Regions from separate parts of the Novosphingobium kalidii genome, predicted to be linked through region 1. Evidence: predicted binding sites of a transcription regulator. Region 1 holds the regulator's gene; each other region holds the start of a gene.
The links. The regulator LexA, encoded in region 1, represses DNA repair genes until DNA is damaged. The targets are predictions, from matches to a motif close to GTTCCNCNCTTGTTCT.

Region 1 (10,195 bases):
GCGCTTTCCGGTCAAGTGCCTGGCCGAGGGACGCTCGGAAGCACTGGAAGACTTCGCCTTCTACGGCCCCACCTGCGATGATGCCGACTACATGGAAGGTCCCTTCCAGTTGCCGGAAGATATCAAGGCAGGCGATCACATCGAGATCGGCATGCTGGGTGCCTATGGTGCTGCCATGCGCACCGCTTTCAACGGTTTCGGTCAGGGAGAGAGTGTGATCGTAACCGACGAGCCGATGGCGAGCCTCTATACTGGCGAGCGCAAGGATCCGCGCGTTTCGGACAACGTCGTCTCGCTGCGATAAGAACCATTTGAGATCACCGAAGGACCTCGCGGAGCTTGCGCTTCGTGAGGTCTTTTCGTGCCGGGTAAGGGCTCCGGTCAGTCTTCCTTGGTCGCGGGATCATCGGTCCCAGCCGCTTGTCCATTCGGGGGGGTGTGATCATCGAGCCAGTTGCCGCGGCTACCGTGAAGCTGCTCCCACAGCTGCGCTGTGCCGGCCTCCTGGGCCTTGTTCACATACTGCGACGCCACCAGCCAACCCTTGATCGGCTGCAGCGGCAGTATGCACCCCAGGCCGAGAAGGGGGAAGGACGTCAGCAGGTGAACCCAGAACGGTGGGTTGAAGGCGACCTGAAGCCAGACGACGAAGAAGATCAGCGGAAATGCGATGATACACAGCGAGAAGAACGCCGGACCATCATCAGGCGCTGCGAAGCTGTATTCCAGACCGCATACGGGGCACGTGTCTGCCAGCTTCAACCATTTGGTGAACATGCGCCCCTTGCCGCAACGCGGGCAAAGCCCTTTCCAGCCACACCGAGCGATCCACAAAAGTTTCTCCCGGCGCTCGGATACCTGGTCGGACATTCTGCTGTTGTTCCTCAGGTGTCGCTTGTTCTTGCAGCGGGGTGCGGCAGTTCAGCGGACAGGTGCTTCGCGCGCCCATATAGCCATCCCTGACTTCGCTTTCATCGCCCCATGTTCGAACGGTTTATGCCGCGTAGACTGTGCGGTACCGGCGGCTGCCGGAAACAAAAGCGCATTCTCATCTCTTTAGAGATTATGCCCCGCACTCTGCAAAGCTTCGTTCGTGTTGTTGTGATTTCTGGACGATAGAGCGATGGCGGAGAACAAAGAGACGCTGGCGGAAGATCGCACCGACCTGGCAGAGGATCGCACGGTGCTAGCCCATGAGCGGTCCTATGCCGGTTGGGTAAGGACAGGCATGGCGGCGGTGGGTATCGGCCTCGGCCTTAACGCCTTGTTCCGCTCGCTCGAGCCTGCATGGGTGGCGAAAGGGATTGCCACTGGCTTCTTCGTGATCGCTATCCTGATCTTCTTCTCGGCACAGCGTCGTGCATGCCGGATAGTCGGGCGTCTTCAACCCCACACGGTTTCCGAACTCGGACCTGTTCGTATCCGCATCATGACGTGGTCCTTGGTGACCGTCACAGTGGTGCTCGCAGGTGCTATCTGGCTGCTCGTCCCCGCCTGAGGCGCTCCGACAGCTTCCCCCTTTTCCCAGTGTCCTGAAATGAGAAAGGCCCCGGTTTGCACCGGAGCCCTTCCAATCGTCTCGTGTTGCTATGATCAGCGCTTGTCGAGCGGCACGTAGTCGCGCTGCGTCGGACCCGTGTAGAGCTGACGCGGACGACCGATCTTCTGGCCGGGATCGCTGATCATCTCGTTCCACTGCGCCACCCAGCCTACGGTGCGGGCCAACGCAAAGAGCACCGTGAACATTGTGGTTGGGAAGCCGATCGCGGAAAGGATGATTCCCGAATAGAAGTCCACGTTCGGGAAAAGCTTCTTCTCGACAAAGTAGGGATCGTTGAGCGCGATCTCTTCCAGCCGTAACGCGGTTTCGAACAACGGATCGGTAACCTTCAGCGCCTCGAACACTTCGCGCACGGTCGACTGCATCACAGTCGCGCGTGGGTCGTAGTTCTTGTAGACGCGGTGGCCAAAGCCCATCAGGCGGAACGGATCGTTCTTGTCCTTCGCGCGCTCGATGTAGTGCGGAATGCGATCGGGCGTGCCGATTTCCTTCAGCATGTTGAGCGCCGCTTCATTGGCGCCGCCATGAGCAGGGCCCCAGAGGCATGCGATGCCTGCTGCGATGCAGGCGAAGGGGTTGGCGCCCGAGGAACCGGCGAGGCGCACAGTCGAAGTCGAGGCGTTCTGCTCGTGATCCGCGTGCAGAATGAAGATGCGGTCCATGGCCTTCTCGACCGCCGGGATTACCTCATACTCTTCAGCAGGCACGCCGAAGGTCATGCGCAGGAAGTTGCCGGTGTAGCTCAGGTTGTTGTCGGGGTAGAGGAAGGGCTGCCCTACCGCGTACTTGTACGCCATGGCTGCGATCGTCGGCATCTTGGCGATCAGGCGATGCGAGCTGATCTTGCGATGCTCAGGGTCCGCGATGTCCGTGGAATCGTGGTAGAACGCGGAGAGTGCGCCGACCACGCCGCACATGATCGCCATCGGATGCGCGTCGCGACGGAAGCCGCGATAGAACGTTGCGAGCTGCTCATGCAGCATCGTGTGGCGGCTAATGGTGTAGCTGAAGGTGTCGAGCTCGTCCTTGCTGGGCAGTTCCCCATTCAGCAGGAGATAGCTGACTTCCATGAAGCTGGAGTGCTCGGCCAACTGACCGATGGGATAACCACGATGGAGCAGTACGCCCTCGTCGCCATCGATGTAGGTCAGTGCCGATTCGCACGACGCCGTCGAGGTGAAACCGGGATCGAAGGTGAACTTCCCGGTCTGGGCGTAGAGCTTGCGGATGTCGATGACCTCGGGGCCGACACTGCCCTGAAGGACGGGGAAATCGAAGTCCTTGCCCGCTGCGTTGAGCTTTGCCTGGTTTGCCAAGTGCTTATTCTCCCTAGACTTGCGACCCGGCAGGAGCGGCAACCTGCGCGCCAATCCGCGCGAGGCTCTCTTCCCGTCCGAGCAGAACCAAAACATCAAAGATCCCCGGCGAGGTCGTCTGACCCGTCAGGGCAGCCCGCAAGGGCTGTGCGAGTTTGCCAAGGCCTATACCCAGATCCTCGGCCATTGCCTTGAGACTGGTTTCCAGACTCTCGGCCGTCCAGTTCGCCTCCCCACTGAGGCGCTCATGCATGGAAGCGAGGCGCGTACGCGCTTCCTCAGTCAGGAGCGCTGCAGCCTTTTCGGTCAGCGCTAGCGGCCGCGTCGCGAACAGGAACGCGGCGCCTTCCGCCAGCTCGTTCAGGTCCTTGGCGCGCACTTTCAGCACGGGCATCGCCTGCTCGAGAAGGGCGAGATTGGCCGCGCCGTCTATGCGCTGCGCAACGAGGGAAGCGAGGCGCCCGTCGTCCGCCTCGCGCAAGTAATGGCCATTGAGGTTTTGGAGCTTGGCGAGATCGAAACGCGAGGGCGACTTGCCCACATGCGCGATGTCGAACCAGGCGACCGCCTGTTCGCGAGCGATGATCTCGTCATCGCCGTGGCCCCAGCCCAGACGCAAGAGATAGTTGAACAGCGCTTCTGGCAGGATGCCAAGTTCGTCCCGGTACGAATCGACGCCCAAGGCACCATGCCGCTTCGAAAGCTTTGCACCGTCCGCGCCATGAATCAGCGGAACGTGCCCGTAGATGGGACGCCCCCAACCCTCGATCGCACTCATCGCGTCGATGATCGCAAGCTGGCGGAACGCATTATTGAGGTGATCGTCACCGCGGATCACATGCGTGACGCCCATGTCGTGGTCGTCAACCACAACGGCAAGCATGTAAGTGGGCGTGCCGTCCGAACGCAGGAGAACGAAATCGTCGATCTCTTCGTTGCGCACCGTCACAGTGCCCTGGACGAGATCGTCGATCACCGTCTCGCCCTCACGCGGCGCCTTGATGCGCACGACGAATGGTTCGGCGGCCGGCCAAGTTGCCGCATCCGCATCGCGCCAGGGGCTTGCGAGCCGGAAGGGGCGGCGCTCTTCCTGCGCTTTCGCGCGGTGAGCGGCGAGCTCCTCCTGCGTCATGTAGCACCGGTAGGCGTGACCGGCTTCGATCAGCTTGCGGGCAACTTCCGCGTGGCGGTCAGAGCGCGCGAACTGGAAGACAGCTTCTTCATCGCCTTCCAAACCGAGCCATGAGAGCCCGTCGAAGATGGCGCCGATCGCCGGCTCAGTCGAGCGGGCGCGATCGGTATCCTCGACGCGAAGGAGGTATTTCCCGCCGTGATGACGTGCATAGAGCCAGTTGAAGAGAGCGGTGCGTGCGCCGCCGATATGAAGATAGCCGGTGGGCGAAGGCGCAAACCGTGTGACCACGGGACGAGCGCCAGCTGGAGCTCCGCCTTGCGTCGCCTCCGCTAAGCTGCCGCTTGCCATCGCCTTGTCCTTCCTGTCCAATGCGCACATGGCCACCCGAGCCGCGCGCCGAGATATCCTGCCGCCCGCCGCGCCCGGGGGCGCTGCACTGCAACATGGGCCATGGAACAGTGCGCGCCGCTTGTCGAGAGGGTTGGCCGCAGTCGAGCGATTTCTTGGCGATGCCGGGTTCGATCGTATGCCATGGCTGGCAGTTGCATTCGGTGCGGGCATCGCGGTCTGGTTCGCATTGCCGGCCCCCGGTTACTGGCTGGCGCTTATGGTTGCGTGCGGAGGGCTGTCTGCCGGGTTCGCTGCCGCTCTGGGCTCCTACGGGCGTTATCCCTATCTGCGGCTAAGCGGGATTGTCGTGCCTCTGGTGGTCGCAGCCGGCTGCGGTTCGGTATGGGCCCGCTCGCACTTTGTTGGCGCGGCCCCCATTGCCGCACCGGGGGTGGCGACTCTGACGGGGACAGTGCTCGCCGTGGAAACCCAGCCAGCTCAGGCCCGCAGCCGGCTTGTACTTGCCACGCGTGAGCCGGGTGGCGAACGCGCCATTCGCGTCCGGATCAATCTGGCCGACGCAATTGGGAGCGCCGATGGCCTCCATGCCGGTCAGGTGGTGCGGTTCCGCGCCCGGTTGATGCCGCCCGCGCCCCCGATGCTGCCGGGCGCCTACAACTTCGCACGTACCGCTTGGTTCAAGGGGCTGGCCGCGACGGGCACAGCACTCGAAGCGCCGAAGATCGTGGACGAGGGCGGTGCCGCGCCTTGGCTGGGTAGCGCGAGCCGGAGAATTTCCAGCCATATTCGGGAGCAACTGGAGCACCGGCAGGCCGGCATCGCAGCAGCGCTCGCCACCGGCGATGTGGGCGGGATCGTCGGAGCCGACGCACAGGCGATGCGGGACGCGGGCCTCGCGCACCTGCTCTCGATCAGCGGACTTCACGTCAGCGCGGTAATCGGCGCGGTCTACTTCGTCAGCCTCCGGCTTCTGGCGCTGTGGCCGTGGTTGGCCTTGCGAGTACGGCTACCGGTCGTGGGCGCAGGTTTCGGCGCCTTTGCGGGTGTTGGCTACACCCTGCTGACCGGCGCTCAGGTGCCGACGGTGCGCTCGTGCATCGGCGCACTGCTTGTGTTGATGGCGCTTGCGCTCGGGCGCGAGCCCTTGTCGCTGCGTATGCTGGCCGTGGCGGCGTTTCTCGTCATGTTGCTCTGGCCCGAGGCCGTTGCCGGTCCCAGCTTCCAGATGAGCTTCGCCGCTGTGCTTGCGATTATAGCCTTGTCAGGCGCCGGGCCGGTCCGCCGGTTCCTGACACCACGAGAGGAGGGCTTGGGTGTCCGGGCGCTGAGACACCTCGCGCTCGTGTTGCTGACTGGCTTCGTGATCGAGTTCGCTCTGATGCCGATCGGCCTTTATCACTTCCACCGGGCGGGGATCTACGGCGCCTTCGCCAATGTGGTCGCGATCCCGCTCACCACGCTGGTGATCATGCCCTCGGTTCTATGCGGCTTGCTGCTTGATCTAGTGAGCATGGGAGCGCCAGCCTGGTGGATAGCGGGCCATGCGATCGCCGGGTTGAATGGTCTTGCGCACTGGGTAGCCAGCCGGCCCGGCGCCGTGACGGTCATCCCTGCGATGGCGGGAACGGCGTTTGCTCTGTTCATTGGCGGCGGCCTCTGGTTCGGTCTGTGGTCCGGTAAAGTGCGCTGGTTCGGCTTGGCACCGGCGGTGCTTGGGGCTGTGCTTGTAGCCACGGCTCGGCCGCCGGACCTGCTCATCTCGGGCGACGGCCGCCACGTGGGCTTGCTGTCGAAGGAGGCGGACGCTCTGTTCGTCCTTCGCCCCAGCCGCAGCGATTTTGTTAGGGACAATCTGGTTGAGATCGCAGGCATGAGCGGCACACCGACGTCTCTAGTCAGCCTTCCTGGCGCGGACTGTAATCGTGACACCTGTGTCATAACCTTGACGCGCGGCGAGCGAGATTGGCAGCTCCTGCTGACGCGAAGCCGCGATGCCGTGCCGGAACGCGCCCTGGCCGCCGCTTGCGAGCGTGTGGACCTGGTGATCTCCGACCGCTGGCTACCGCGGAGTTGCCGGCCCCGGTGGCTCAAGGTCGATCGCAGGCTTCTCCAGCACACGGGCGGTCTCGCCATCGATCTTGCAAACGCCCGCGTTAGCAGCGTCGCGGACAGCGAAGGTCGGCACGGGTGGTGGCGAGGGGCCGAGGACAGACAGCCCTCGCGCCCCGCGGTAAGCGCTTCTGCTTCAGCTGCGCCCTAATCGATCAGTGATAGCGGCGCAGCAATCCTGCAAGCTTGCCTTGCACCTCGATCTCTCCTGGCGAGTAGACCTGCGCCTCGTAAGCCGCGTTAGCGGGATCGAGCCGCACCATGCCATCCTCGCGACGCAAGTACTTGAGGGTGGCTTCCTCGCCCCGAACAAGCGCCACGACGATCTCGCCATCACGCGCAGTGCTGGTGCGCTTCACCAACGCGAAGTCGCCATCCAGAATGCCCGCCTCGATCATGGAGTCGCCGGAGACTTCAAGCGCATAGTGCTCGCCTGAGCCCAGGAGCGCTGCCGGAACAGAAAGCGATGCCTGGCCTTCCAGTGCCTCGATCGGAACGCCTGCGGCGATGCGTCCGTGAAGCGGGATCTCGATCACGTCATTGGCTGGAGAGGGAACGGGCGGCTGCGCGCGAGGCGCTTCATTGCTGTTGGCGGCACGCTTGGCCGCGGTGCGAGGTGCTGCGTTCTCAGGCTCTTTGAGGACCTCAAGCGCTCGGGCGCGGTTCGGCAGCCGGCGAATGAAGCCGCGTTCTTCCAGCGCGGAGATCAAGCGATGCACGCCCGACTTGGACTTCAGGTCCAGCGCCTCCTTCATCTCCTCGAAGCTGGGGGAGATGCCGGTTTCTTCCAGGCGGGCCTGGATGAAACGGAGCAATTCGTGCTGCTTGCGCGTCAACATGTTCGGCGCCTCCTCAGGCGTTCTTGTCGTGAACAATTAGCGAACAAGTAAGCAACAAGAAGTCGCCCGTCAAGCAATTCCGCCATTCTCGATCCAGAACGCGTCGACGTCTTCGCCGGCGAGAGCCTCGGGTGCATTCGCGGTCCGGTCGATCAGCACGTTGCTCGCCGCGAGGGATGCCAATGCACTGCTGTCCTGAATGGATTGCGCACAGACGACTTCGCCGTCCCAAGTGGCCCGCACGAAACAACGCCGCCCACCATTGCTGGGCAGCGGAGCCCCGAGCCTTAGTCTCAGCGTGCGAGGGAGAGGGCGAGCGGCGCCGAGCAGCGCCCGCAGCAGCGGCAGCATGAACAAGTAAGCGGTCACGTGGCTTGAGACTGGATTTCCCGGGAGGCCAAGAATGATCTGCCGTTTGCCGCCATGCTCACGCGTGGCGACAATGATGGGCTTGCCCGGCTTGATCGCCACGCGCCAGAACCCGAGCTTTGCACCCCAAGCCTCGAGCGCCGGCTTCACCAAGTCGTGATCGCCGACCGATGCACCACCACTGGTGACGATCACGTCTGCATCCGCGCCTTGGGAGAGCGCTTCCGCAAGCGCCTCCATCGAATCGGGCACGGGGCCAACGCGTTGAACCTCGCAAGGCAGCGCCCGAGCCATGGCGGCAAGCATGGCGGCGTTGCTTGCGGGGATCTGATGCTCCAAGCAGACCTCTGGGTCAGAGGCGAGCTCGTCTCCGCTGTCCATAACCAGCACGGACGGCGCACGGCGCACCGGCAAGTGCCGGTGCCCGGCACTGATTGCCAGTGCCAGTTGTGCAGGGCCAAGTCGCGTGCCGATCGGCAGCACTTCATCACCGTCGCGGAAATCCAGGCCGCAAGGACGGATGTGCTTGTGCGCTGGCGACGGCGGCTCGCCCGTCAGTGTCAGCCGATCCTGATCTCGCGCGAGATCTTCCTGCAGGATGACGCAAGCGGCGTCCGCCGGAAGGCGCGCACCGGTCGACATCCGCACCGCTTGGCCCGAACTGATGGTCCCCTCGAAGGGGTGGCCTGCGGCACTCTCTCCGACGACTTGCCAAGGCCCGGTAAGATCGCCCTCGGACACGGCGTAGCCATCCATGGCAGAGAGCGCTGCAGGAGGCTGCGTGCGCCGGGCCCGCAGCGGCTCGGCGAGATAGCGGCCAAGCGCACCGTCGATATCGACTCGCTCGATCTGCAGCGGTTCGACGAGGGCGAGAAGGCGAGCCTGCGCCTCTTCCAGCTGGAGCGGTGGTTCGCGCATCATGCCTCGTCCGCCCGCCAGTGGCCGGACTTGCCGCCGCGCTTCTCGATCAGGCGCACGTCCTCGATCACCATCGCCTTGTCGAGCGCTTTTGCCATGTCGTAAATGGTGACCAGCGCGATGGCTGTGGCGGTGACCGCCTCCATCTCGACTCCGGTCTTGCCCGTGAGCGAAGCGGTGGCGGTGGCGCGAACGGCGTCCCCCTCGAAAGCAAAGTCGACGTTAACCGCGTCGATCACCAGGGGATGACACATCGGGATCAGATCTCCGGTGCGCTTTGCGGCCATGATGCCGGCGATCCGTGCCGTGCCGAGCACATCACCTTTCGGCGCATTCCCTGCTCGGATGGCTGCGAGCGCCTCGGGGCTCATGCGGACGCGGCCGGAGGCGACGGCGAGCCGCTGGGTCTCGGCCTTGGCGCCGACGTCGACCATGCGGGCCGTGCCTTCGGCGTCGATGTGGGAAAGGGATTTGCTCATGCGGCGCAGGTTGCCGCAATTGCCGGTGTCCTGGAAAGGAAAATCCCGCGCTTTCTGGAGTGGTGAGCGAATGGTTCCGAGACGTGCTGCTGAAATTGGGCCATCACGCCGTCATGCCAGAGCCGATCGTTGTAGGACAGAGAGACAAGCTCTCTGCGGATGCGCCGAGGATCAGGCGAAGAGGAGGGCCCGCGTCGCCTGTTCCACGTCGGGCTGGCGCATGAGGCTTTCCCCCACAAGGAACGTGCGCGCTCCGCAAGCGGAAAGGCGCTGAAGATCCGCGTGCGAGTTGATGCCGCTTTCGCTGACCAGGAGCGTGCCCTCAGGCGCGAGGGGAGCAAGCCGCTCGGTAACCGCAAGATCGGTTACGAAGCGTTTGAGGTCGCGATTGTTCACGCCGATCAGGCGTGATTTCAGGCGGCTCGCGCGTGCCATCTCATCTTCGTTGTGAACCTCGACGAGCACGTCCATGCCACGCTCAAGCGCGGCAGCCTCAATCTCGACCATCTGATTGTCATCGAGCGCGGCGACGATGATCAGGATCGCGTCGGCACCGATTGCACGTGCTTCGGCGACTTGCCAGGGATCGACCATGAAGTCCTTGCGCAGGACAGGCAGATCGCAGGCAGCCCGCGCATCCATCAGGAAGTCTTCGTGGCCTTGGAAATAAGGTGCATCGGTGAGCACGGACAGGCAGGCCGCGCCACCCAGTTGATACGCCAGCGCGTGCTCACCGGGACGGAAGTCGGCTCGGATCAACCCCTTGGACGGCGACGCTTTCTTGATTTCAGCAATCAGCGCGAACCCATGCGCGGCTTTTGCTTCCAGGGCCTTGCGGAAGCCTCGTGGAGGCGTCTGCTCGCTGGCGCGGGCGTCGAGGTCCGCTTCCGTGGCGTCGCCCTTGCGAGCGACGACTTCCTCGCGCTTTGTAGCGCAGATTTCTATGAGCTTGTCGGACATCTCGTTACTTCGAAGTGGCCGCGATCCAGCAGTCGAGCAGGGCCTTGGCAAGGCCCTTGTCGATCACTTCGGCGGCTTCCTCGGCACCATCGCGCAAGTCGCTGGCTTCTCCAGCAAGGACGAGCGCAGCGGCGGAGTTGAGCAGGACGGCATCACGA
Region 2 (10,195 bases), on a different contig from region 1:
AGTAGTCTCACAATCGCGTTCGGGCCGATAGCAGAGCTTTTCTCCGCGCGCAGCTGTTGTCGGCGCCTGAGAGCTAGGAGCGAGAGGGCTGTTTAAGCGCCGCCGGAAATGCGGTTGTCACTGCGATCGACCGCCGTACGCAAGCGCCGCGCGGTCGCAAGCGCCTTCGCCTGCTCCTCCGCCGAACAATCGGCTTCGACGACATCTTCGAGGCGATCCGCGGCTTTGCTCAACATTGATTTGAGCGCTTCCGCTTCCGCCCTCGCATTGCCGAGAGCGTGACGCAGTTCCTCTTCACTCTTTTGGCTCACGACGCCCCCCTTAGAACGATGCATCTTAGTAGGTCTGTTGCGCCAAGCCAAGTGCCCCTCGGGCCAGCATGAAGGTCACGGATAGGCAATCTCGAGGACTTCCCATTCCTTTTCGCCGGAGGGCAGGCGCACGATCCTCAAGTCGCCTACAGCGGCGCCACGCAGGGCCCGGGCCAGAGGAGCGCTCCACCCGACCCGGCCTGCGCCGGCGTCCTGCTCGTCATCGCCGACAATGGTGAGCGTCATGCGCTCGTCCTCCTCGTCTGCAAGCGTGATTGTCGCGCCGAAATAGACGCGGGAGCGATCCTCCTGCGACGCGGGATCGACCACTCTGAGCGCCTTCATCCTTCTGGCGAGATGTGCCAGTTCCCGGTCAATCTCGCGCATCCGCTTTCGGCCATACAGATAGTCGCCATTTTCAGAACGGTCGCCATTGCCGGCCGCCCAGCTCACGATCTCTACGATCTCCGGCCGCTCCTTACCGAGTAAATGATCGTAGCGGGCTCGCAACGCGGCCATGCCGGCGGGAGTGATCGGGGGACCTGCGGGTTTCATGCGCGCTGCCTGTGACGTGTAACAAGTCTCGACGCCACCCTGTTCTCGGGGGAGCGTCTCGATTCGTCCTCAGCCGGGAGTGCGCTTGCCGAGCAGATTGCTCAGCGGCGTTTCGCCTCGATAGTACCCACGTTGCGGTTGAAGGCGCTGGTAGACCACCGCGTTCTCGAGAACGCGAGTTATGTAGTTCTTGGTCTCATAGATCGGGATCCGCTCGATCCACTCGATCCAGTCGATGCTACCTGTGCGGGGATCGCCATTGGCGCGAATCCACTTGTTCACGTTCCCTGGACCGGCGTTGTACGCACCCACGGCCAAAGGAGTGGCGCCTCCGTAATAATCCATCATGCGTCCGAAGTAGCCATCGCCCAGCCGCACATTGTAGGTTGGATCTGAGATCAGCGCGTCCACGCTGTAGCTCAGCCCCATCTTGCCCGCCTGTTCTCGCGCAGTTCCGGGCATCAACTGCATCAGCCCTCGGGCGCCGGCATGGCTGATGGCGTTCTGGGCGAACTGGCTCTCCTGGCGCGTCATCGCATGCGCCATGATCCAGTTCGTGCCGGCAGGGACCGGCATCTCTGGAAATGCTATACGACCGAAGGCGGCGTAGCCCTCGGCATGAGCGGACTGCCCGAGAATCACTCCCAAATCGCGCCGGCCGATTTCCCGGGCAAGCTCGGCCACAAGAACGTAGTCGGTTTCTGTCTTTGCTTGATCGGATATCTCGCGGAAGAACTGCACGCCGGTCCGCCAGTCGCCATCGCGTGCTACGTCCCGCACGGCGCGGGTGATCGGCTTGGCATGGAAAGCGGCGCGTTCGGCAGCGCTCGGCCGCGCTTGGGGCATCACGTCCAGATTGGGGATCGGCCGACCCAGCCGCTCCAGCGAGAGCTGGCCGTAGAAGTACTCAGCGTACTGCGCCGCCATCTCGAAGTAGCGTTTTGCCCCAGCGCTGTCTCCGGCCTCGGCTGCGGCACGACCCGCCCAATAGAAGCCCTTTGATCGTGTGCCAGGCGTCTGCGCGGCTGCGCCATAGCGATAGAAAAGCGGAGCGGCCCGGCGTGGGTCGCGAAGCTCCCACAATGCCTTCGTACCACCAAGCCAGACCAGCGAGGTGTAGTCGTCGCGAAGGCGAAAGGAGAGCTTGGAGATGTCGGTGCCCGGCGCAAAAGCATCGTCAATGGAGGCCGCAATGCGGACCGCGGGATCTGCCCCGGCGCCTCGTGCGACGGTCAGCAGTTCTCGCACCCACTTTTCGGCTTCGAGGGCAGGGCGCTCGAGCGGCGCCCGGGTCGCCAACAAGCTGATCGCGGCGGGTAGATTGCCGCTTTTGCGGGCTTGCGCCGAGCGATTATACACATAGCCGGGATCCCGCAGAAGACGGGCGTTTACAGGCAATCCCAAGGAACCGGGCGCTGCACCTTGCAGAAGGGAGAGTCGCTCCATGAAAAGATTCCGCTGAGCGGCCGATACGAAAGAGACTTGGCGTTCCGCCTGCGCCGTTTCGTTCTGCCAGAGCAGCGCATCCATTCGCGCGTCGTGATCGGCCGGGCTGAGACGATCCCGATAGAAGGACATGAGCGTCGCTTCGTCATTTGCCGACAGAGATCCTCCGCGCCAGGCGGCAACCGCCTTTTCGGCTGCGTCCGGCCGCCGCATGTAGGTCAGGGCAGTGGCGTAACGCCCAGCAGCCTCGCTAGAAAGTGGCGGAAAGCGATCGAAGAACGCGACAAGCATGCCGGGGTCCGGTGATTCGCTGCTGAGCGCCTTTTCCGCATAGCCGCGGATCTTCTCTTCCTGCGGGTACCCAGGATAGCTCATCAGGAATGAGGCGTAGGTGCCAAAGCCGAGGCGACTATTGGCAACGAGCGTCCTCCATTGCTCGACGGACTGGTGCGTTGCCAGATCGTGCGACTGCATCTGAATCGCGCGGGCGCGATCCCAATCACGGCCCTCCTGAGCCAAGGAAGCCGTGGGAACACAGATCGCTGATGTCAGCAGGAGACAGGTGGAAGCACGCAGCATGCTGGACATTTTGGAAAAAGGCTCCTTATCAGGCGCTGAACAAACGGCCGGCTCCTCTCTTGGCGCCGATAATGCCGTCTTGATGACCATTGGCAAAGGCGAAGTCCATGTTCTCGGGTTCGATTCCGGCACTCGTCACCCCCTTCCGCGACGGCGCATTCGACGAAGCTGCATTCCGCAAGCTAGTCGATTGGCAGATTGAGAACGGGTCTTCTGCGCTCGTTCCTTGTGGCACCACGGGCGAGAACTCCACGCTCTCCAACGCCGAGCACCATCGCGTTATCGAAGTCTGCCTTGAGCAAGTGGCCGGTCGGGTCCCGGTGATTGCAGGGTGCGGCAGCAACGATACGACGAACGCACTTCTCCACATGAATTTTTCAAAGAAGAGCGGAGCAGCCGCCGCCTTGGTCGTCGCGCCTTACTACAATCGGCCGAGTCAGGAGGGATTGCTTGCACACTTCTCCCACCTGGCAGAGAATTGCGATCTGCCGATCGTGCTCTACAATGTGCCCGGCCGCACCGTTACCGATCTTAAGCCCGAGACCGTGTGCGAACTCGCGCGGCGCTTCCCGGATACGTTCGTCGGGATCAAGGACGCCAGCGGTGATCTCTCCCGCGTTACCGATCACCGCATGGGCATTGGCAGGCAGTTCTGTCAGTTGTCGGGAGACGACGAGCTTGCTTTGCCTTTCAATGCCGCTGGGGGTGTCGGTTGCATTTCGGTCACGGCGAACGTCGCGCCGGCTCTATGTGCCGAGTTTCAGGCTGCCTGCGCTGCGAACGATCTGGACTTGGCGCGTCAACTCAACGACCGGCTCTACCCGCTGCACTACGCCATGTTCGAGGACAGCTCACCGGGACCCTGCAAGTATGCCATGAGCAAGGTTGTTGACTGGATCGCCAACGAACTGCGCCTGCCGCTCATCCCCTGCGGGGAAAAGGCCATGAAGGCTGTCGATGCCGCTCTCGTGCATGCTGGCTTGGTCTGAACGAAGGCAACGACTGTTCTCGGGGCGGCGCACACACGAAGTTTTTTGTCAGGTCGCCGTTCCTGATTTCTTTTCGGGCGGGGTGCACCTACATCCCGCATCATCATGGCCCGTCCCCAAAGCAAAACGTTCGATAAAGTGAAGAGTGTGGCGGAGAACCGCCGCGCCCGCTTTGACTACCACATCGAGGATACCTTCGAGGCTGGCATCGCGCTCACCGGCACCGAAGTGAAGTCTCTGCGCTTCGGCGAAGGTTCCATCGCTGAAGCCTACGCGGAAGTTCGGGGTGGCGAGTGTTGGCTCGTCAACTCGAACGTGCCGGAGTTCAGCCACGGGAACCGCTACAATCATGAGCCGAAACGACCGCGAAAGCTGCTGTTGCACGAGCGCGAGATTGCGCGTTTGCAAGGAGCAGTTGAGCGCAAGGGAATGACACTCGTTCCATTGTCGGTCTATTTCAATGGCCGTGGCCGCGCAAAGGTCGAACTCGCGCTTGCACGCGGCAAGAATGCCGCCGACAAGCGAAACACGATCAAGGAGCGCGATTGGAAGCGCGAACAAGCGAGGATCTTGCGAGACCACGGATGAGCACGCTGTCTTCCCGCTTGTCGCGATGGTTTCACGCGCAAATGCCGACGCACGAGCAATTGGCAGCAAACCGATTCACTGCACCTCTCGCGCGGAGGCAGGATCTCTTTCGCTTCACGCGCCGCTCTGTACCGCGCGGCGTTGCAGTTGGGCTTCTTGTCGGCATCTTCGCGCTGATACCCGGCATTCAGATTATAGGTGCCGCTCTGATGTGCGTGCCGGTGCGGGGAAACATTCCGTTGGCTGCGGCCATGACCTTCCTATCCAATCCGGGAACGACTCCCCTGATACTTGCCGCCGCGATCTGGCTTGGAAATCGCATGGGCTATCACGCCGATCTTTCGACGTTCCATGCGCTTTATGAACGCGGCGCCAGCGCGCATGAATGGCTGTACTGGCTTCTGTCCGATGCCGCGCCATCCCTCGTGGTGGGGCTCTCGATCCTCTCGGTTGGAAGCGCTGCATTAGGGTACCTCCTCGCGGTGTGGTTCTGGCGCGGGTGGATCGGACGCAAAAACAAAGCTCGGCAACTTCGGCCGGCTCGTGGCCAGGGCCTAGACCCGCCAGGGGGCGCCGCATGAACAACGCAGCGGCTCCAACTCGTGAGGGCCGCGACCTCCTCGTGTTAGGGTTGGCACTCGCCGTCAGCGCCGGGATTGTCTGGCTGGTGACGAACGATCCCATCGTCGTGTCTGCTTACTTCGCGGCGGTGCTTGCACTTGGTGCCGTCGCGCTCACGGCGGGACGGAGGCGTGCGCCTACGCTCGTAGAGGAACTCGCCGCGCCGGACTGGTCGGTTACGGTTGCCGCGGTCGAGCGCCCGGACACCGCCATTGCTATCACGGATCGCGCTGGGCGCCTGGTATGCGCCAACTCTCTTTTCGAAACTTGGTTCGGCGCTGCCAGCGCGCCGCCCCGACTTCCGGTAGACGATGCCTCGCGAGAACGGCTGGCAGATGCAGTGCGCGTCGCGTGGCGCGATGGCAATGCGCAACTTACGCTGGCGAGCGCCGAAGAAGATGGGGCGTTCGGGCCCCACCGTTGGTCGACGGAAGCTCAGCGAGCCGGACGGGGGGAGGACTTCCTCGTTTGGCGCTTCACTGCGCAGTTCAAAGGAGACCCTCTCTCCGAGCTCACTACGCACCTTGAGGGCAAATTCGGGCTTGCTCTGTCCCAGGCCGGCATCGCTGCGGCAGTCGTGGAGCCCGACGGTCAGATCCGCGCAACCAGCATCGGCTTTGCCGAGCGCGCTGCGGGTGATCCTCAGGCAGACCTCGTGGGGCAGGATTTCGTCAGCATGCTGAGGCAGGAGGAGGGCGACCGCCTTGTGTGGGCTCGTGATGGGCAGCGCGCGACGCCGCTGATGCTCTATCACGTGCCCATCGCGGATCCCGATGCGGCGGTTCGACCAGATCCGCTGACGATTCCCTCACTCATACTAGTGGTCGATGCCGGGCTGGGTATCGGGGCGGGCGAAACCACCGGAGCGGCCGTGCCGCATCTGGAGGCCTTGTTGGGCCAATTGCCGCTGGGCCTTGCGATGGCGGATCGCGACGGGCGGCTCTTGTTCGCCAATCCAGCTTTCATGCGCGCGGCGGGGCGCGAAGGGCAGCAACCTCCGACGTACCCCACCGATCTTGTGGTAAAAGAGGACAAGCGCACGCTCTCTGAATCGATCCGGCGATTCGGCCACGGCTCTGCAGCCGCAGGAGACATCGCCGTCCGCCTGGCAGCGCAGCCCGACGACCCTGTGTCACTCAGCCTTGCGGGCGTCCGAGGGCTGGGAGAAGCAGCTGTGCTTTTGGGACTGACCGATTCGTCCGAGGAAACCCGCCTTAAGCGGCAGGTGGCGCAGGCCACGAAGATGCAGGCGGTCGGCCAGCTGGCTGGCGGCGTCGCGCATGACTTCAACAATGTGCTGACGGCAATCCTCGGGACCTGCGACCTGATGCTGATGCGGCACACTCCGGGCGACTCGGACTACGATGATATCCAGCAGATCCGGGCGAACTCGAATCGTGCCGCATCGTTGACTCGGCAGTTGCTGGCTTTCTCGCGTCAGCAGACGCTGCGTCCTGAGATCCTGCAAGTTCCAGACATTGTGGCCGACGTGTCGCAGATGCTTCGGCGGCTGATTGGCGAGAAGATCCAGCTTGTCGTCACTCATGACCGGGATCTGGGGCCCGTGCGCGCGGACCCGACACAGCTCGAGCAAGTCATCGTCAACTTGGCGGTCAACGCGCGCGACGCAATGCAGTCCCGGGGAGACGGCTCGGGGCGGCTCACTTTGTCAACGATGCGCGTCAGCGCCGCCGACGTGCGAGCCATGCGCAACGACATCATTCCGGTGGGGGATTATACCGCACTTTGTGTGGGAGACACCGGCAGCGGTATTCCGCCCGAGCATCTCGGCAAGATCTTCGAACCTTTTTTCACCACTAAGGAGCAGGGGAAGGGCACCGGACTCGGACTTTCGACAGTCTACGGCATCGTGAAGCAATCCGGCGGTTTCATCTTCGCAGACAGCGAAGTCGGCAAAGGAACGACCTTCAAGGTCTACCTGCCGGTGGAGCACGGGACCCCAGGCTCACAACGAACGCCCGTCAAGGCGATCGAGGCTCCCCGCCAGTGGGCAGGCGGAGGTCGTATCCTTCTTGTCGAAGACGAGGATCCGGTGCGAGTCGTTGCTGAACGCGCACTCATTCGCCAGGGATATCAGGTCACCTCCGCGCGTGACGGGGAGGAAGGGCTGGAGCTCGTGAAGCAGGGAGGCAGCTTCGATCTTGTGGTCAGCGACGTCGTCATGCCCACGATGGACGGGCCGGCAATGGCACGCAGCATCCGAGAGCTCGCGCCCGTCCTGCCGGTGCTGTTCATGTCCGGCTATGCTGAAGAGCAACTGCGCAAGGAGATCGGGCTCACGCACTCTTGGTTTATGCCGAAGCCCTTTTCGGTCCAACAACTGTCGGAGAAGGTCGGCGACATCCTGGCGCAAACAAAGCAGCGGCAATCCTGAAGCGAAGCCGCGCCCCAGCGGCGACGAAGCTGTGGAAATGCAGGACCCGCCGATGTTCCCAGCGGCAGCTGTGCTTTGGTGGACCGGGACGTCGCAAGCGAGCAGAACAGCAGGCTTTTCAGGCGAGTGGTCGATCTTGACGGAAGACAATGTTCGCCTCTTGTTCTTAAAGAACAAATGGGATACATGAGGCTGGTGACGTTGACCTTTCCGGTCAGCCAGGTAGCGAAGGGAAAGTGACATGGCTGCTCAGCTCAAGCTGATCCAGGAAGGCAAGGAAAAGGACGCAATGGACCGGCAAAAGGCCCTTGAAGCGGCGCTCGCACAGATTGACCGTGCTTTCGGCAAGGGCAGCGCGATGAAGCTGGGCTCCAAGGAGGCGATGCAAGTGGAGGCGATCTCCACCGGCTCGCTCGGGCTGGACATCGCGTTGGGCGTAGGCGGTCTGCCGCGCGGTCGTGTAATCGAAATTTATGGGCCGGAAAGCTCCGGCAAAACAACGCTGGCACTGCACTGTATTGCAGAAGCGCAAAAGGTAGGCGGCACCGCTGCCTTCATCGATGCAGAGCACGCGCTCGACCCGGTCTATGCAAAGAAGCTGGGCGTAAACATTGATGAGCTGATTGTCTCCCAGCCTGATACGGGCGAGCAGGCGCTGGAGATTACTGATACGCTGGTGCGGTCGAACGCGATTGACGTACTGGTGGTGGACTCCGTTGCCGCGTTGGTCCCGCGGGCGGAAATCGAAGGTGAGATGGGTGACAGCCACGTGGGCCTTCAGGCCCGCTTGATGAGCCAATCACTGCGTAAGCTCACCGGCTCAATCAGCCGATCGCGCTGTATGGTGATCTTTATCAACCAGCTGCGGATGAAGATCGGCGTGATGTACGGCAACCCGGAGACGACCACGGGCGGCAATGCACTCAAGTTCTATGCCTCGGTTCGCCTCGACATCCGTCGCACCGGTCAGATCAAGGACCGAGACGAGATCATCGGTAACGCCACTCGCGTGAAGGTGGTGAAGAACAAGGTCGCGCCGCCATTCAAGCAAGTCGAGTTCGACATCATGTACGGCGAAGGTGTGTCGAAGATCGGCGAGATTCTCGACTTGGGAGTTAAGGCCGGTATCGTCGAGAAATCAGGTGCCTGGTTCAGCTACGACTCGATCCGGATTGGTCAGGGGCGTGAAAACTCCAAGACCTATCTGAAGGCTAATCCTGAAATCTGCGACAGGCTCGAGAAGGCCATTCGTGCAAAGACAGAAGGTCTGGCAGAGGAAATGATGGCTGGACCTTCAGAGGAAGACGACATCTAAGTTTTCAGGGCGTTGGCGGCCTACATGGCCAAGAAGATCGCCAGCGTCCCGAGAAAAGCTCCGTTTCAAGACAAAGCGGCTCTCCTTTCAAAGCTTGGGAAAGGCTGAGCAGGTTTTTTTGTGGTGCGGTGGTGCGTCCGATTACGCTGATCGTGCGTTCGCGCTTGCCGCATGAATGAGGCCGGTTTATCCGCACCACCATGCGCTCGACTAACGAAATCCGCCGCTCTTTTCTCGAATACTTCGGCACGCAGGGGCACGACGTGGTGCCCTCCGCGCCGCTGGTCCCTTATAACGATCCCACGTTGATGTTCGTCAACGCAGGAATGGTTCCTTTCAAGAACGTTTTTACGGGCCTTGAGTCGCGCGAAACTCCGCGCGCCACGTCGTCGCAAAAATGCGTTCGCGCGGGCGGGAAGCACAACGATCTCGACAACGTCGGTTACACGGCCCGGCATCATACCTTCTTTGAAATGCTGGGTAACTTCTCCTTTGGTGATTACTTTAAGGAGCAGGCGATAACCCACGCTTGGACTCTTCTGACAAGAGTCTGGGGTCTGCCTGCCGAAAAGCTCCTTGCGACGGTGTACCACACCGACGACGAGGCGTTCGCGCTCTGGAAGAAGATCGCCGGCCTGCCCGAAGAGCGGATCATTCGCATCGCCACGAAGGATAACTTCTGGGCGATGGGAGACGATGGCCCCTGCGGCCCTTGTTCCGAGATATTCTACGACCACGGTCCTCAGATTCCTGGTGGTCCACCGGGATCGCCAGACGAGGACGGCGATCGTTTCGTCGAAATCTGGAACTTGGTCTTCATGCAGTTCGAGCAGGCTGCAGGCGAAATCGTCGGCGATCTTCCCCGTCCCTCAATAGATACAGGCATGGGTCTTGAGCGGGTTGCGGCCGTCATGCAGGGCGTGCACGACAACTACGACACGGACACGTTCAAGGCGCTGATCGCAGCCTCGGAAAGTCTCACCAGTGTTCCTGCGGCAGGCGCGCAGCGCGCTAGCCATCGCGTTATAGCGGATCATCTGCGGTCGAGCGGGTTCCTTCTAGCGGATGGTGTGCTCCCTTCCAACGAGGGCCGAGGCTATGTGCTTCGCCGCATCATGCGCCGCGCCATGCGCCATGCTCACCTGCTCGGAACGCACGATCCGCTGATGCACCGCCTGGTGCCAGCTCTCGTCGCGGAAATGGGGCAAGCCTACCCGGAACTTGGCCGCGCACAGCCGATGATCGAAGAGACGCTTGAGCGCGAGGAGATTCAGTTCCGCCGCACGCTTTCCAACGGCTTGCGATTGCTTGACGAAGCTACAGCGGGAATGGACGAGGGTGCTGAACTGCCCGGCGACACCGCGTTTCGTCTCTACGACACCTACGGTTTCCCCTA
Region 3 (10,195 bases), on a different contig from region 1:
ATCCACCCCGCTGCCGCGGCCGCACCATTGCCCGGCATTCCCTTCAAACGCCGCGGCGCAGATGGCTGCCGCTGGCGTGGTGTTGCCTATGCCCATCTCGCCCACCAGCAACAGTTGCGTGTCCGAAGTGACCACCCCAGCACCCGCGTTCAAAGCGGCAAGGCATTCCGCCTCTGTCATCGCCGGCTCCTGCGCGATGTCGCCGGTGGGGCGATCGAGGTCGAGCGGGACGACCGACAACTCCGCACCGCATGTGCGGGCGAGCACATTGATGGCCGCTCCCCCGGCAGCGAAGTTCGCGACCATCTGAGCGGTCACCTCCACCGGAAAGGCACTCACGCCTCTGGCGGCAACGCCATGATTGCCAGCGAAGACCACAGCCTTAACCCGATCCACGCGTGGGCGGGGCGTATCCTGCCATCCCGCCATGAAGATCGCGAGGTCCTCAAGCTGGCCAAGCGAGCCGCCGGGCTTGGTCAACTCTGCCTGTCGCTCCTTTGCGGCTGCCGTGGCAGCAGCCGAGGGAGACGGCAGACCGTCGAGTGCAGCCAGGAAAGCGCGAGCGTCTGCAAACGCGATCATGTGCAAAGGTGCCCCTCGGGCGGGGTGCGCACGATGAAATGGCCTTTCACGCCGTCCGGCCACTCCGCATAACGCACCACGCCTTCCTCGCTGGCCGCGTGCCGGGTGGCATATGTGAGGATAGCGCGGGCGGCTTCTCGGTCGGGCGTGAAGTCACCCAGGACGTATCCGACCTTACCCGACGCCCGGATGTGGACGGTGCAATACCGCTGGCAGGCGAACAGGCACGGCATTTCCTGCACGGCCACCCCGGCCAGCTCTGGCGTCTCCTCTTGCACCGCGCGCATGGCTTCAGCGAGCAGCGCGCCTCCGCGCCGTCCCCCTTCATCCTCGCGCGCTTCGGCGGAGGCTCGGCACGTTGAACAGACCACGACCGCTGGCCCAGGCTCTACGGGTTGAAGCATTAGAAGCGGCTCCTCAGCCCAAGGTAGACCGTGCGGCCGAGGGAGGAATAATCGCTTGCCGTCTGGTAATCCTCGTCCGCAACGTTCTCGACGCGTACCTGCAAGATCAGCGCTTCGCTCACGCGCCACTGCGCCCGCAAGTCGACAAGCCAGTAGTCGTCGAGCACTTCGGCGCTGCTGGCGTTGTTGAAGCTTTCGCCCGAATAGCGCGCCGCCACGCTGGCCCGCAGACCGGAGGGAAGTTCCACGCCGCCCTCCAGGTTGGCGAGATGGCGCGGCACACGGGCGAGCTGGCGGCCATAGAAGGCGCTGTCATCGCTGCGGTCCTCAGCCTTGATCCAGCTGTAGTTGCCCTCCACGAAGAGCACGTTCCAGCGAGCCGAGCCGGCCAGTTCGAGCCCGCGAGCGCGGCTCTCCTTGATGTTGGCGTAGTACCCGAAACGGCTCGTAGCGGTGCCCGGGATGAAGCAGATCGGCGGCTGGGCGCCAGTGGTCGGGCAATACGCAAAGTCAATGAGGTTGTCGGTATCGCGCTGGAACCAGGTCGCCGAGGCTTCAAAGATCTCCCCAAAGCGATGCTCAAGGCCGACTTCCCAGCCCTTCGCCTTCTCAGGTCCCAGATCGGCGACACCATAGGCGCTGAAGAGCTGGTAAAGCGAAGGCGCCTTGTAGCCTTCGTCGTAACTGGCGCGCAGAATTGTGGCGCCGTCGTTGGGAGTGTAGACAGCGCCGGCGCTGAGCACCGTGTTGTCGCCAAAGCGCGACTGGTGATCGTAGCGCGCGCCTGCATTCAGTGTGAGACCGGCAACCGGCGTAAGCCGGACCTGCCCATAGAGACTGTCGGTGTCGGCCTCGCTCGGGACCAGCGTATAAGGCGCAAGAGTGTTCGATGGCGAAGCCGTGGTCATGCGCTGCTCCTCGCGCTCGGCTCCGAAAACAACGCCCAGCGCCTCGGAGGCGCGGTAAGTACCCTGGTATTCGAACCGCCGGACTCTGCCCTGCGCATCGAAGGTGATCTGACGGACGCGGCGTGATGGATCGTAGTTCTCGCGGTCCGTCTCGGTCTGGAGCACTGCGAGCCGGTTCACCAGTTTGCCGCCGAGCAGTGCAAAGTTGAGGCCTGCGTAGCCAGACCATTCCTCGGTCACACCATAGGCACTGCTATCGCCGCTGAAGTCATCGAAGTCGTTGCGAGCTTCGGCCCAGTAGCCCCGCACATCGAGCGAGACACCCTCTGCCAGCCGCACCGTCACCGTACCGCTTGCAGCCTGGCGGGAATAGCCGTCGTCCTCGGTGCCGTTGGCGCGCGTAGAAATCCCGTCAGTGGTGAAGGTGGAGCCTGCCAGGCGCCAGTCGATAGCCTCGCTCGTGCCGCCGATACCTGCGCGAGCAGAAACGGTTTCGTTGCTTCCTCCTTCGAGTGCAATGCTGCCTTCAAGCGGCTTCTCGGGCCGGCGTGTGGTGACGTGGACCACGCCTCCGATCGCATCGCTACCCCACAGGATCGACTGCGGGCCGCGCAGGATTTCTATGCGCTCGATGTCGTCGAGCATCAGGTTCGAGAAGCCATATCCGCCAGCGGTGGATGAGGGATCGGACAAGCGCATGCCATCGATCACCATGACGGTCTGCCCGGCGTCGGCGCCGCGAATCCGCAACGATGTAACAGCGCCGTAGCCGCCGTTGCGTGAAAGGCTGATGCCGGGCGTGCGCAGGAGAATGTCGGAGACAGCGATCGGCTGCTCCTCAATGATAGCCTCTTCGTCAAGGACAGTGACGCTGGAGGAGTTGCGTTCCTGGGAGACGGGAGCGCGGAAGGCGCTGACGACGATGCTCTGATCCGGCGCCTCGTCGGCGTAAGCGGGAGCGGAGAGAAGCAGCGTGATGACCGGAACAGCGGCCAGAGAAGTGATACGAGGCAAGATGAAGTCCCTTCCAGCAAACGGCGTCGAACCTGCCGGTCGACCGTCGCAAGGGAACGTGCGCGCTTGCCCCGTACGCAGGGCACGACATGACGCCCCTTGCGCGGTTTCCCGGCAAGGCAGTGCTGTCGTTGCACGAGGGGCGACCCTGCTTGTGGCGAGGGCCCTCGAACACCCGGTGCACCCTGCCCGGATGAAGAACGACTGCGTCAGGTAGGTCTCCTGGCTTGCGGGTCAGCACCGTTCCGGCCGCCTTCTCAGAACTGGGAAGTCCCAATGGCGAAATGGCCGGATGGCTCACCGCTTACAGTTGCAGGGGCAGCCCGGGGCTTTCACCCGAGTTCCCTTTTGATCCCTTCGCAGGGAACCTGTCGCGGCGCGGCCCCTATCCCGGACATACGCTGCATGCAAGTGGCTGAAGCTTGCCGCTCGCCGAGACATGGCTTATCGCGGCTCGCGTATCGGGTGCCCGAAGGGGCTTAATCGGGAAGTCTGGGGCTGGCGGCGTTGTCCGCTGGAGACCAGCACTGCTCCCGCAACTGTGACCGGTGAGCGCATCGCCACGATGCCATTGGGAGGCTTACTCCCGAGAAGGCGGCGACCAGCGTGTTTGATCCGGAAGTCAGGAAACCGGCCTGATGCCGTCGTTCCTTCGCGCGGGCGGGATGAACCGAGCGAACGAGGGGCTCGCACAATGCGGGCAAGACCCTTGGCGGACGACATTCGTGTGTCGCGTCGAAGGGGAGCCGTACGTTATGTCCAAACGCTGACCTGCTAGAGACGGCAGCTGTCGCTTTGCCTTGCTTCCTTCACGTGATCGCGCGCCAGCTGCGGGCGCGCTCTTCCACAGCCCTGACCGGAGACCCTCTATGGACCGTCGTCTTTCCTTGCAGTCGCCGCGCTTCGAGCTGGCGACATTCGCCACGCTCGCCGCCGTCATGCTCATCACCCGCACGCACTCGCTCAGCCATGTGGTGCATCTGCCCGACACCAGCCTCGCGAGCTTCTTCGTGCTTGGATACTTCGTGCGGCGTCCAATGGCCTTCGCGGGGCTGTTTGCCCTCGGCTTCGCCATAGATGTCGTGAAGATCTACGTTCTCGGCGGCTCCGGCTTCTGCTTCACGCCCGCATACTGGATGCTGCTTCCCGCCTACGGAGTGATGTGGTTCGCGGGTCGCTTCGTGGCCGAGCGCTTGGGTGAGCGGCTCTCCGCACTTTTCGCCGCGGCCGCGCTGCTGGTAATCTCCGCATTCGTCTCCAATCTCTTCTCCAGCGGCGGGTTCTACTTCCTCGGCGGCCGCTACCCGGATCCGACCATTGCCGAGTTCCTGCCCCGGATTCAGCGCTACTTCCCCGGCACTTTGCTGGCGACCTTGCTCTGGTCAGGCGTTGCCGCCGTGCTCTATGCCGCGCTCATCACCGCTCGTCCGGGTTTGCGCGACGGGGCTGCAAAGTGAGCGAGGAGGCAGACCTCACTCAAGAGGAACGCAGACACGAGGAACGCAGCCGCAAGCACAAGGCTGTCGTCGATGCTCGCATCGCCGCCGCCAAAGTCGACAAGGGCTTGGTGCTGGTCCTCACCGGGAACGGGAAAGGCAAGTCTTCGAGCGCCTTCGGCATGGTCGCGCGCTCGCTAGGCTACGGGCGCACGGCGGCGGTGTTTCAGTTCATCAAGAGCAAGGAAGATGTGGGTGAACGCGCCTTTCTTGCTCGCCAGCCCGGCGTAAGCTGGGAGAACTGCGGCGAAGGCTTCACCTGGGAGACGCAGAATCGCCGGCGCGATATCGCTATGGCGCAAGCCGGGTGGGAGAAGGCCAAGCTCGCTCTTGCCGACCCGGAGGTCTCGTTAGTGGTTCTTGATGAGCTGACGTACCTCATCAACTATCGGTATCTCTCGCTGGATGAAGTGCTGCCGCCGATCCGCGATCGGCCGCCCATGCAGCACGTCGTCATCACGGGCAGAGCAGCGCATGACGAACTGATCGCGCTTGCCGATACCGTCAGTACCATCCGCGATGAGAAACACGCCTTTCGTGCCGGCGTGCGCGCACAAATCGGTATCGACTTGTAAGCCTCACATCCTGTCGGAGTCAGCAAAGATGCGGAGACAAGGATAACACTGCTTCACTTTAGCAAAAGCGGGAATCACGCGGCGTCTCTTTTCGATTCTTTCTCGAATACCGCCAGGGCGCTCGATCAGGAATGAACGACGGGTTGTCGTTCGCGGCTGGATGCGCTTATCAGGCACAGCGTTTCGATCACTCGCGCGGACCTGCTTCTGCGCACTTCAGCAATGGGCCCGATATGACGACACAAACAATGTATGAACGCCTGCTCGATCTTTTCCAGGCAGAAGGGGTCGATACGCTGTTCGGCATACCGGACCCGAGCTTTTTCGGACTGTTCGTCGAAGCCGAAAAGCGCGGCATGCGGGTCGTTTCACCGCACCACGAGGAAGCCATGGCTCTCACAGCCGACGGTTACTACCGGATGACGGGCAAGATCCCCGTGCTGTGCGTCAACAAAGGCCCTGGCGTCGGCAACATCGCGGCAGGCGCCAATTTCCTGCTCAAGGAGAACGTCCCCGCGATCTTCCTCATGGCGCAGCGCCAGCGCTTCTACGAACAGCGCGTCCGCCGCGGCAAGATGCAGTACATGAGCCAGCCGCCGCTGTTCGAGAACGCGGTGAAATACACAGGCGTTATCGAGTATCCCGGCCAGACCGACGAGATCGTGCAGGAAGCATTCCGCAAGGCCCTGACCGGCGTGCCCGGACCCACCTACGTCGAACTGCCGCTCGGCGTAATGCAGGCCAAGTTCGACGGTTCTCCCGTCCTCACCCCCAATCGCTATCGCCTGGTGCGCCAGCGTGCGGATGATGTGTCGGTTGCCGAAGCGGTCGCACTGCTGAAGGACGCGAAGAACCCGGTCCTGCTCTACGGGCAGGGCGTTTTCGTCAGCCGCGCGCATGCGATCGCGACAGAGCTGGCAGCAAAGCTGAACTGCCCGATTCTCCAGTCCAACGCTGTAGAGGCAGTCCTGCCCGGCATGGACGACCGCACCTTTGCCTACAGCTCGGAGGCAGGGGCGCAGATTGCCTCGAACTCCGACGTGGTGCTGGCAATCGGCACCGAGTTGGGCGAGGCGCTCAACTATGGCCGTGGTCATGCCTGGAAGGAAGGCAACCAGAACCGCAAGTGGATCTATGTCGAGCGTGACGCCACCGCCATCGGCGTCAACCGGCCCATCGATGTGCCGCTGGTCGGCGATCTGCGCGACATCATGCCACAACTCAACGATGCTTTGGGCGACCTGAAGCGCGAACCCGCTGCGAAGCTGGCCGAGTGGAAGAAGACCCGTGACGACGTCAAGCAGGCGCTTATGGATACGGTGCCGACAACCTCGCAGCCCATCCACACCGGGCGCCTCGCGATCGAGGCCACGAAAGCGTTGCCGGAGGACACGATCCTGGTGCGTGATGGCGGCGCGGCGAGCATGTGGTTCTCCGCTCTTCTGCAGTGGACCCCGCGCGATTCCATGTGGAGCTCCAACTGGGGCGCAATCGGAAACGGTCTGCCCATGGCTCTGGGCGCGCAGCTCGCGGTCGGGGACAAGCGCCGGGTCGCATTGTTGACGGGCGACTCCGCCTTCCTGTTCCACATCTCGGAGCTGGAAACCGCGGTGCGCAAGAACTTGCCGCTCCTCTGCATCGTCGCGGTCGACCATGCGTGGGGCATCGAGGCTGCGTCCTACAAGGCGAACCTGGGTGAGAATACATCCACGCCTGAAGCCCGCTGGGGGAACGAAGTTCGCCTCGACCTTACGGCCGCAAGCTTCGGCGCGCATGGCGAATACGTCACCAAGCTTGAGGAGATCGCGCCTGCCATCGAGCGCGCGCTCGCTTCCGGCAAGCCGGCCGTGATCCACGTGGAAGTCGATCGGGAAGCGAACAGCACCTTCAAGGGAATTCCGGGCTTCCTGGAGTTCCGCAACTGGTTCGGCGAAGAAGGCGACTTCCTCGGCGTGCCCGGTGCAGCACCTGCGGCCTCATCCGGCGGCGGCTCGACTGAGAACAGCAGCGGATATTGAGTTAGCGTTTCCATCGCTTGGAAGCATGGAAGGGGAGGAGCGCCAGTCGGTGCTCCTCCCCTTTCGTTTTTCCGATGAGGCAAATTTGCCTGTGGGTTGGCGCACCTCACCCCCGGCACACGCTTGACGCGCAACCCAATTCATTGGAACATAAAGGGAACAAGTGAGTCGATTCTGATCTGTGCCTGTCCAATCATCTGCCCTGCCCCGGTCTCCGGCCGAGATGCTTTCCGTCCTGCGCGCCGAGCTGTCGGCCACACAGGCTGAGCGCGGCCCTGCCCTCGGCTTCGGTCTGCCCGAGATCGACGAGAAGCTTGCCGACCATGGCCTTGATACAGGTGGGCTGCATGAGGTGGCGGCGGCGTCAGCCAGCCTCAACGATGATGCCGCCGCAACTCTGTTCGTAGCAGGAATAGCTGCCAGATTGAGCGAGCAGCCGGGCTGCACCGTGTTGTGGACCGCGACCACGTTCGACCTCTATGCGCCGGGTCTGGAGCAAGTCGGCCTCGGCCCTGACAAAGTTCTCTACGGTCAGGGCCGCAAGGACGCCGAAGTCCTTGCTCTCGCCGAAGACGCACTGCGCGATGGATCGCTCGCCTGCGTGGTTGCCGAAGTGAAATCGGCTGACATGACCGCGACCCGCCGCCTGCAACTCGCAGCTTCCGATGGCCAGACGCCGATGCTGCTCTATCGGCGCCACCGATCGCGCGAGCGCTGCCCGCTCAGCACGCCCTCCTCGGCGATGACACGCTGGCGGATCGGCTGCCTCGCCTCCGAGCATCTGCCTTGGCCCGGTGTCGGGCGGCCCCGCTGGCAGGTCGAGCTGGTGCGCCAGCGCAACGGCCAATCCTTCACTCTCGAACTGGAGGCGTGCGATGCACAGGGTCGCCTCGCTCTTCCTGCCGCAGCTGTCGATCGAACGGCTGCGCAGGAACGAGCGGCCAGCCACGCCGCCTGAAGTACGCCTGGCGCCCGAGCCGCGCTTCCCGCCGCCCATTGACGACGATCCCGGTGCCTGCTCGGTTCCGAGAGGCGGAGGCTGGCGTCCGGGCGCGCGTTGGGCCCGCGACGAAGCGCTTGGTCGCAGGCCGTCCCAGTCGGACCTCGATGCCTTGCCGGCACACCAGCGGCCGACCATGCGCGAGATGGGCCGCCGCAGCGAACATGCCGAGCATCCCTTCAAGGCCATGCCTGCCGACGATGGCAAGGCCACCGCAGTCGCTGCGTTGCCGACAAGGTCTGCGCTATGGGACCGTCCGACTGTCCTCATCACGCGCATCAGCCAGCGCGATGTGATCACTGCCGCTTGCCCCCTTGCCCTGGAGCTGGGCCTTCGTCCCGGCATGGCGGCCGCTCATGCACGCGCGCTCGTCGCTAGCCTCAGGGTTTGCGATGCCGAACCCGATGCGGACCAGGCCTTTCTGGACCGCCTCGCGCTCCACGCAGCTCGCCACTGGACGCCAACCGCCTGCGTCTCGGGTCCAGACGGCCTGTGGTTCGATCTCACCGGCACGACACATCTGTTCGGCGGCGAGGAGCGCTTCTGCCGCCGCTTGCTCGCGTTCCTGAGACGGCTTGGTTTCACCGCCTGCATCGCGGTCGCGGGCACCCTGGGCACGGCGCATGCACTCGCCCGCTTCAGCGGCAAGGCCGTCACTCTCCTCGGTGTCGGCGAGGAAGCCCAGGCCATCGCCGACCTCCCGCTCGCCGCGCTTCGTCTCGAACCGGAGGCGCTTGTCGCGGCCGCAAGGTTCGGGCTGGAGCGGGTCGCCGATCTCTATTCCATGCCACGCGGACCGCTCGCGCGCCGGTTGGGCCTGCGGACTGTCGAACGGCTCGACCAGGCGCGGGGGAGCCTTGCCGAGCCGATCATTCCCGTCGTGCCCACCGATGCCCCACGGGTGACGCGCCGCTTGCTCGAACCCATCGGCACGCCTGAGAGCATCGCGCACGTGATTGGCGATCTCGTCGATGATCTCGTGGCGCACCTGCGCACGCGCGGCCTGGGTGCGCGCACCGTCCTGCTGACTGCAGATCGCGTCGACGGAGAGGCTCAGCGCCTGGGCGTAGGGGCTTCTCGCGCGACGCGCGACGACCGGCACCTGAAGCGCATGTTTGCCCTAAAGATGGCCGAACTCGATCCCGGGATGGGGATCGAGGCGATGCACCTCACGGTTCCGCACCACGAACCGCTGGGCGCACAGGCGGCGGGCGTGCTGATCGAGACCTCCAGCAAGATGCGCGACATTGCGCCGCTGATCGATCAACTCGGCACCCGCGCTGGCGCTTCCGCCCTCTTCCGCATGTCATCGCGCCAAAGCGATGTGCCGGAACGCGCGATGATGCGGGTGCCGCCGCTTATCGTCCCCCAGGGATGGCCCGCCTGGAAGCGGCCGGTGCGCTTGCTGAAACGGCCCGAGACGCTCTCCAACGTGGTGGCGCTGCTGCCCGACCATCCGCCCCGCCGTTTCACCTGGCGCCGGTGCGACTACCGCGTCGTCGCCGGCGACGGCCCGGAGCGCGTGCATGGCGAGTGGTGGCGCAACGCTCGCGAGATGTGGGCGGTGCGGGACTACTTCCGAGTCGAGGCGGAAGGGGGGTTACGCTTCTGGCTGTTCCGCCGGGGGGATGGCGTCGAACCGTCCACCGGGGATCTCAGCTGGTACATGCACGGGGTGTTCGGCTGATGGCGACTTATGTCGAGCTGCAAGTCACCAGCCACTTCTCCTTCCTGCGCGGCGCATCGTCGCCTGAAGAGCTGTTCGCAGCGGCAGCGCTGCTCGGGCACAAGGCGCTCGGTCTGGCGGACTGGAACTCTGTCGCCGGTATCGTGCGCGGATGGGAGGGGCAGAAGGCCACGGGGTGCCGGATGATCGCCGGCACGCGTGTGTGCCTGACCGACGGGCGCGTGCTGCTGCTCTATCCTTCCAACCGCGCCGCCTGGTCGCGGCTTACGCGCCTGCTCTCGATCGGCAAGGCGCGCGGCGGCAAGGGCCGGTGCGTTCTGGACTGGGCCGATGTCGCCGCTCATTCCGAAGACATGGTCGGCATCCTCGTGCCGGACATGCCCGATGAGGCCACGGCCACGCATCTGCGCGATATCCACGATGTGTTCGGCGTGCGGGGATATTGCGCGCTCTCGCTGCGGCGCCGTCCCGACGATGCCGAGCGCCTGCACCGGCTAAACGGCCTGGCCCG

Region 2: the regulator LexA is predicted to act here: its motif matches at 7,636-7,651, upstream of recA (recombinase RecA).
Region 3: the regulator LexA is predicted to act here: its motif matches at 7,143-7,158, upstream of ABVV53_RS02430 (ImuA family protein).

What each region holds. Positions count from the first base shown of each region.
Region 1 covers NZ_JBEWLY010000023.1:63,204-73,398, forward strand. The annotation lists gene ABVV53_RS14155 (type III PLP-dependent enzyme) at 1-304, shown strand, start outside; gene ABVV53_RS14160 (DUF983 domain-containing protein) at 382-870, opposite strand; gene ABVV53_RS14165 (YidH family protein) at 1,124-1,498, shown strand; gene ABVV53_RS14170 (citrate synthase) at 1,594-2,877, opposite strand; gene gltX (glutamate--tRNA ligase) at 2,891-4,360, opposite strand; gene ABVV53_RS14180 (ComEC/Rec2 family competence protein) at 4,389-6,623, shown strand; gene lexA (transcriptional repressor LexA) at 6,628-7,311, opposite strand; gene ABVV53_RS14190 (molybdopterin molybdotransferase MoeA) at 7,381-8,601, opposite strand; gene moaC (cyclic pyranopterin monophosphate synthase MoaC) at 8,598-9,077, opposite strand; gene trpC (indole-3-glycerol phosphate synthase TrpC) at 9,249-10,037, opposite strand; gene trpD (anthranilate phosphoribosyltransferase) at 10,042-10,195, opposite strand, start outside.
Region 2 covers NZ_JBEWLY010000008.1:167,576-177,770, reverse strand. The annotation lists gene ABVV53_RS04005 (hypothetical protein) at 93-311, opposite strand; gene greB (transcription elongation factor GreB) at 387-866, opposite strand; gene ABVV53_RS03995 (lytic transglycosylase domain-containing protein) at 936-2,900, opposite strand; gene dapA (4-hydroxy-tetrahydrodipicolinate synthase) at 2,999-3,880, shown strand; gene smpB (SsrA-binding protein SmpB) at 3,986-4,468, shown strand; gene ABVV53_RS03980 (DUF2062 domain-containing protein) at 4,465-5,049, shown strand; gene ABVV53_RS03975 (hybrid sensor histidine kinase/response regulator) at 5,046-7,484, shown strand; gene recA (recombinase RecA) at 7,726-8,799, shown strand; gene alaS (alanine--tRNA ligase) at 9,000-10,195, shown strand, end outside.
Region 3 covers NZ_JBEWLY010000007.1:118,807-129,001, reverse strand. The annotation lists gene cobT (nicotinate-nucleotide--dimethylbenzimidazole phosphoribosyltransferase) at 1-582, opposite strand, end outside; gene ABVV53_RS02455 (DUF1636 domain-containing protein) at 579-986, opposite strand; gene ABVV53_RS02450 (TonB-dependent receptor plug domain-containing protein) at 986-2,908, opposite strand; cobalamin riboswitch at 3,104-3,295, opposite strand; cobalamin riboswitch at 3,355-3,561, shown strand; gene ABVV53_RS02445 (hypothetical protein) at 3,778-4,365, shown strand; gene cobO (cob(I)yrinic acid a,c-diamide adenosyltransferase) at 4,362-4,979, shown strand; gene ABVV53_RS02435 (thiamine pyrophosphate-binding protein) at 5,213-6,997, shown strand; gene ABVV53_RS02430 (ImuA family protein) at 7,179-7,955, shown strand; gene ABVV53_RS02425 (Y-family DNA polymerase) at 7,873-9,684, shown strand; gene ABVV53_RS02420 (error-prone DNA polymerase) at 9,684-10,195, shown strand, end outside.